3 regions of the Lactobacillus sp. ESL0681 genome follow, and region 3 is predicted to be linked to each of the others. Evidence: predicted binding sites of a transcription regulator. Region 3 holds the regulator's gene; each other region holds the start of a gene.

Region 1 (2,281 bases), 640 kb from region 3:
TGATTTGTCCCAAGAATCAGGTAACTTGCCAACTTCCTTGAGTTTAGCCACAATTTGATCTAAAACGACTTGACGATCATCTTCGTCGGTCATAAAGTCAAGTTGATCGCCATCAATTTCCATCTTCGGTGAATAGTCATATTTTTCGTACCAAGGCTTATAATAACGCAAAAGCCGTTTGTAATAATCCTCAAGAGTAGCATCATAACTCAACTGCTCATAAGGACGGCCGCGTTTTTCAATTCGCTTGAGCATAGTTTCGTATGAAACGTTAATATGGACAAGTAGGTCGGGGTTTTCTTTTGGCATATGATCGAGTTCGCCCATCATATTATTGAGCAACTCATAATATGTGTCGACCTCTTCTTTGGTTGCACGTCCGATATCGGCATTCATTTGGAAGAATAGAGCATCTTCATAGATGGATCGATCTAAGACATTGTTATCTTCTGTTAGAGCATCTTTAATGCTGCGGAAGCGAGTATTTAAGAAAAATACTTGCAGCAAAAAGGCATACTTTTTAGGATCGGCATAAAATAGCGGCAAGACAGGATTGTCATCAACGCTTTCATAAAATGGTTTAGTTCCTAAATAATTAGCTAAAATACTGGTTAAACTGGATTTACCGGCTCCAATTGGCCCGCTTAAAACAATAACAGTCATCACGTTCCTTCTTTTATAAATTTCCTAGTTCGCGTAATTTATTATCAATTTCGCTTAAAACTGCTTTTTTGGCGTCTTCATCAACGATAAAGTCATATTTATCGCCATCAATTTTAATTTTTGGTGAAGCATCATATTCTTCATACCAAGGCTCATAATACCGAATTAAACGCTCATAATAGTCTTTTAAACTGGGATCAGTACTAATTTGTTCAAATGATCGACCACGCTTCTCAATCCGTTTGAGCATTGTTTCAAGCGAAACATGAATGTAAATAAGTAGATCAGGCTTTTTACTTGGCTTGCCAGGAACATCTTCCATCATGTTCTCGAGTAAGCTGTCATAAATCTTAAATTCGGTTGGATCAGCAACTTTATTTTCTGCATTCATCTTGAAAAAGAGCGCGTCTTCATAGATTGACCGATCTGAGACGCTGTTTTTATCCTGTACGGCTTGATTAATCTGCGCTAACCGATGGTTCAGCAAGTAGATATTAAGTAAAAAAGTATATCGCTTCATATCTTGATAATACAAAGGTAAAACGGGATTGTTATCCACGCCTTCATAAAACGCTTGTGTCCCTAAATGCTCAGCTAGAATACTGGTTAAACTGGATTTACCGGCTCCAATTGGCCCACTTAAAACAATAACTTGAATCACGTTCTTTCTTAAAAATACAACATGTAGACTCTTATTTAGTTTAATACGAGATGTAGTGGTAAACAAGGAAAAAGTTAATTTTAAGAATTCACAATTTGTCAAGTGATTTTGTATAATACAGTGAAGAAAATATCCAAGTTATCAGCTTCACAATAAAAAGCATCAAGTTTAGACTTGATGCTTTTGCTAATGTTACACGTGAAACCGATGAGTTACCGCCAGTTAACTTCTGTGTATGTCATATCAGCAAATTTAGTCGATTGATACTTATCAGCTAAGTCTTTAGTGGTGAAGTATTGATTATAAACCTTGCCTGTTGTTGGATCAGCTTCGAAAACCACTTTGATGGTTTGATCATCAACTTTTTCGTTGCGAACAGCATACGCGTCACCGTCAGCAGTTGACTTTTCGGTTGGTGAGCTCAAGATAGTCCATTTAACGCCGTTAATTGTTTTGGTAGTACCACGCTTGACGTTCTTAAAGGTCTTAGCATGTTTATTCTTCCAACTCTTACTCATTTGCCATGGGTACTTTTTAGTGCCTTTAACTTTACCAATCACTGCTACTTTGGCTGTTTTACCAGTAGCAGGTAGGACTAATGAAGACTTATGGATATTCAATGGCTCAGGAGTTAAATTGTTATTGCTATACCATTTACCTTGTAAATCTTTACTAAATTTGAAGGACTTGCTGATACCATATTTTTTATCCTGCTTTTTCTTTGAAACTTGGCTAGTCTTAGCTTTCTTTGCACTAACATCAGCTGTAAACACACTACTAGTTAGTCCCATTGCAGCAACAACTAAGCCTAAAAGTTTAACCGTTTTTTTCATAATATTCCCTTTCTACATTATAAACAGTAGCTATTTTATGCTTTAATTATAACTTATAAGGTTTGGCATTGACAATATAAAAGTAAAACTTTTATAACGATATGGTAGAATCTAGATGAAGGGA
Region 2 (2,281 bases), 580 kb from region 3:
CTACACCTGGTTCACCGTTTTCTTTAATGCCATCAGCAATTGGTTGGTAATTATCAAAGTTTGCATCAATGGCGACACTATTATTGGAAGCCCAGCGGTGATGATATAATTTATCTTTGTCTTGTTTCATGGTAATAAAATCTTGATCATCATTCGAACCAAGAGCCAATTCTGCAGATCTACGAACATTGCCGGCTACTACAGCTTTTCCAATTAGATTACAAATGTCAGTTGCATCGACTGAGGTCATTCGTTGATTGTGTCGCTCATTGATAATTTGATTAATATCAAGCAGCATGTCGATTAATGGCATTGGGCCTGAAGCAGTTCCACCGAATCCATGTATCTTTGCGCCATAGGGACGAATGTCACTAATATCAAGTACTAGTTTTGTCTTGTTTTCTGGATTTGTTTGTTTAAAATGCATATCGATTAGGCGAGCATTAGCTAAAACCCAGCCCTCGCGCGTATCAGGTAATTTATAATAAATATAATTATCAGCATCCGCGTTTGCCTGTGCCCAATCTGCATAATCAACCGCGCCATGCTCAAGTGAGTTATCATAAGACGGACTTTTTTGGTCAATCACAATTGTTAAGGCAACTTGATTATCGACTTGAGGAATTTTGACGATATTTTCTTCCGCGACAGAAAAACCCACACCGCCACCCTTCATTAGTTGATCAAATAAGAAAGAGAAGGGGAGTGAGACGGCCAATTGATCTTGGTCAAGATAACTTGGTACAATTGAGCTGTTGCCGTATTTCTGTGGTCTAATGGCAATAAACCAACAGTTATTTAAAGCATCACCATTACGCTTTTGATAGTCTGTACCCGAAATCCAAAGATTCCGCCCAGAAGGTGTGGCAGCAAGACCATAAACTAGTTTGAATAGTTGTTTGGCTTCATTGGTTAATTCAGTTACTACTTCAGTAGTAGGGTTATTTTTTAAACGAGGATCAAGATTAATATTTCCTTCGATAACCCGTTTTACTGTTTCGTCCCAATTTTCAGAACGATTCTGGTCTGGTAACCATCTAGCGTAGGTACGCTTGTAAGTAACCCAACCTAATTCTCCCCAGTGTGGTTTAATGTTTTGTTTCACTTGATCAATATAGGCTTGATCTAAAGTTATACTAGTGTTTTCCATGTAAAAGCAACTCCTAAAAAGATAAACGTTTCACATATACATCATATATGGCTTACCTATAAACTATACCACAATATCTTGTGATAAATATAAGAAATGAAGTTGGTGGCTTAACTTGTAAATTACAATTATATGGCAGAATGGGATTTGTGAGTCTGAAATTTTTTACTAAAAGAAGGTTTTACCATCAAAAAACACGTTAGAAAGTAAGTGGTCCTAGCGTGTAAATATAAATTGTTTCTTTTTAAAAACGGATGAGTGCCCAGAAAATAGTGATGGCAGCAATAATTATTAAAATAGGTATCAACAAATGAATAAAGCAGAAAAAGAGAACTGCACAAATTAATAAGAAAGCAAAAATTTTAAATAGGCCAATTCCTAATTTCATTAGTAGCCAAGTAACAAACAAGATCAATAATAGTGTAAGCATTCTAAGCACTCCTTCAAAATAAATAAGCCCAATTATATCCCTTTTTTCTTAAGAAAAATAGTTAATTATATCTTTTATAATTAAGAAATTGCTATAATTATTCTTAGACTAAATTCGTTCACGCAGAAATTAAAGCAGATGAATGAATTAGAAGGAGTGAAAAATACTTGCGATTTAAACAAATAATTTTTGATGTTGATGATACGTTAATTGACTTTGCTGCAACGGAAGATTTTGCTTTGCATGCTCTATTTAAGAAACATCATTGGCAATTGACTCGTGAAATGCAGAAACGCTATCATGCTTATAATCAAGGGCTATGGCGTAAACTTGAACAGGGCACTATTTCCTATAACCAATTAAGTGAACAGGTTTTTCAAGTTTTTTTGAAGCAAAATTTTGGCTTAGAAGTTGATGGGAAAGCGATCATGGCGGAGTATCGTTCATATTTTGAGCAGGCATATCAATTACTGCCAGGTGTTGAAGATGCTTTACGTTTTGCGCAAAATGATTATCAATTAACTGTTTTAAGTAATGGCGAAGCATTTATGCAACGTCATCGGCTTGAGCAAGCGGGAGTTGAGCAGTACTTTTCACTAATTGTAACCTCTGAAGAAGCTGGATTTTCAAAACCGGACCGCCGAGTTTTTGATTATTTTTTTGATCAGACGACAATTGGACCTGAAGATACTATTTTCTTT
Region 3 (2,281 bases):
TTTTTACTCCAGTCAGTTCCCTTTTCAACACGCTTATTAGCACCATAACGTGAACGCGGCTGCCTTTGTGCTTTTTTCTTTGCCCGATTAGCCATATACTCCAGTGCCTGTGCTCCGGTTTTTACACCATGCTGGAGCCAATCATGTAAAATCGTATTAGCAAGCCGATAAGAAACCGTTGAACTTTCTTGTAAGCAGGCATAGGCCAAAATATTAAGCAACTCCGTTTGCACATTTTGCTTGTTGTATAAATTATCAAGCACCTTATATTCACTAGCATCAACATAGTCATGCTTAGCAGTCTTTAACTGATACAGAAATTGCGCAGGTGCCTTTTCTTTTGCCATGGTTAAAATTTGCTGCTCACGTGAATTAAACTTTTGCTTTACTTGGTCAGAAGCATCCTGATTTTCAGACTTAAGACGAGCTTTAGTATCCACACTATGAATATTTTCAGCAATCGTTTGCTTAATTAGTGGCATATTCAACTGATAGCTACCGTGCAAACAAGATAATGTTTCATCAACAAATTCTTGCTCTGACAAGCCATACGTCCGCATCAGTCCAGCAATATCCGCTTGATGTTGATCAATTTCACTAGGCGCAATTTGGTATATTTCAAATTGCTGTTTCATGAATTCCCAATCAATGTGTTCTGCTTGGTTAATCTGGGCTTTAGTTGGCCGCTTGACTTGATTTTCTTGTGCGGCTTGTTGCACATCTTCAGACGGACTGATGGCCTCTTGACTAGGTAAACGAAAGACTTCCATGAATGAAGCAGAAACATCTTGCGCGGTTTGTAAGCCATTAAGTTGATTTTCATCCTGCTGACTTTCCCTAGCAAAACTATGACTTAAGTCATGAAAAGCAGCTTCACCCACCTTTTCTTTTAACAGGCTAGCTAATAAGGCAGTCGCAAAAAATTCGCTACTGCTAGGTACTGCATTTAAACTGAATACCAAAACTTGACCCATGATTTCATTGTCGAGCAGCCTTGTTTGCAGTAATCCTACGCCTTCAAGCTTGTGAATTGCGGCAAACAGATCTTGCAAACTACAATCTAATTGTTCTTGCAAGCTATATAAACCTTGGGCATCAGAGATCATCGCAGTTTCGCTATAATCTTCATTTAAAGTTAAATAAAGTGAACTGCCAAGTCCCCCAAGTAGCGGCTGATATAGTTTCAGCAAGATTCTCAGGTCACGTGGAAAAATTGGCACTCGATTATTAATTAGAAACGGCTGCTTTGGATTAGCACTTTCAAACATCAACTAATCTTCCTGCTCACGTTTAGCAATCATATCTTCCATAGTCTTCATGAAACTGGACATGTCTTTGAATTCACGATAAATGGAAGCAAAACGAATATAAGCTACATCGTCAATCTTCGCCAATTCATCCATAACCTGCTGGCCAATCTTTTTAGAAGAAATCTCACTGCCACCTTGCTGACGAATTTTATTTTCTACATGATTAACCAACTCTTCGAATTGACCACTAGTAATTGGGCGTTTTTGACCTGCCGCCATTACTCCATGTAAAATTTTCTTCCGGTTAAATGGTTCACGAGTACCGTCATTTTTAATTACCAACAATGGGGTTGTTTCAACTCGCTCAAACGTAGTAAACCGAAATCCGCAGTTCTCGCATTCGCGACGGCGTCTAATCGCGCGGTTCTCATCACTTGGACGTGAGTCAATCACCCGCGAAGCATTCTGACGACAATGAGGACATTCCATATAATCAACCTTCTTTTAACTTAAACATTAATTGAGCTAACTTCGCATTCAATTCTGCTACAGTACCGGTATTTTCAATTACATAATCAGCTAATTGGACTTTTTGTGCTAGCGGCATTTGGCTGTTAATCCTAGCTAAAGCAGCCGATCTAGTCAATTGATCCCGCTGCATCAATCTTTCAAGCTGCAAACTTTCGGGCAAAGCAATCAATAAGGTTTGATCACAATAACTTTGACCATTAGCCTCAAACAGCAATGGTACATCAACAACTATTAATGGTACATTTGCTTGCTTATGATGCGTAATTTTAGCCGCAATTGTCTGAAAAATCAAGGGATGAGTTAGTTTGTTTAACTTTGCTAACTGCTGTTTATCATTAAAAACTAGCTGACCTAATTTACGTCGATTAATCGTTTGATCAGAATTTAAGTATTCCGGGCCAAACTGTGCACTAACTCTTTGATAGCCTTCTTGACCAATATTCAAAATATCATGACTAATTCGATCACTGTCAATAACTGGCACACCTTTAGTTTGAAAG

What was found. Region 3 encodes NrdR, which represses ribonucleotide reductase genes. Its sites were predicted from a motif close to ACACNATATATNGTGT; they were not measured.
Region 1: a site for NrdR is predicted at 1,368-1,383, ahead of OZX59_RS06350 (deoxynucleoside kinase). Genes of this name have one in related genera too.
Region 2: a site for NrdR is predicted at 1,219-1,234, ahead of nrdJ (ribonucleoside-triphosphate reductase, adenosylcobalamin-dependent). Genes of this name have one in related genera too.

What each region holds. Positions count from the first base shown of each region.
Region 1 is NZ_CP113943.1:1,326,341-1,328,621, forward strand. It holds gene OZX59_RS06345 (deoxynucleoside kinase) at 1-663, opposite strand, end outside; gene OZX59_RS06350 (deoxynucleoside kinase) at 677-1,324, opposite strand; gene OZX59_RS06355 (hypothetical protein) at 1,537-2,157, opposite strand.
Region 2 is NZ_CP113943.1:1,266,548-1,268,828, reverse strand. It holds gene nrdJ (ribonucleoside-triphosphate reductase, adenosylcobalamin-dependent) at 1-1,150, opposite strand, end outside; gene OZX59_RS06040 (YjjG family noncanonical pyrimidine nucleotidase) at 1,748-2,281, shown strand, end outside.
Region 3 is NZ_CP113943.1:690,967-693,247, forward strand. It holds gene OZX59_RS03220 (DnaD domain protein) at 1-1,268, opposite strand, end outside; gene nrdR (transcriptional regulator NrdR) at 1,272-1,739, opposite strand; gene coaE (dephospho-CoA kinase) at 1,744-2,281, opposite strand, start outside.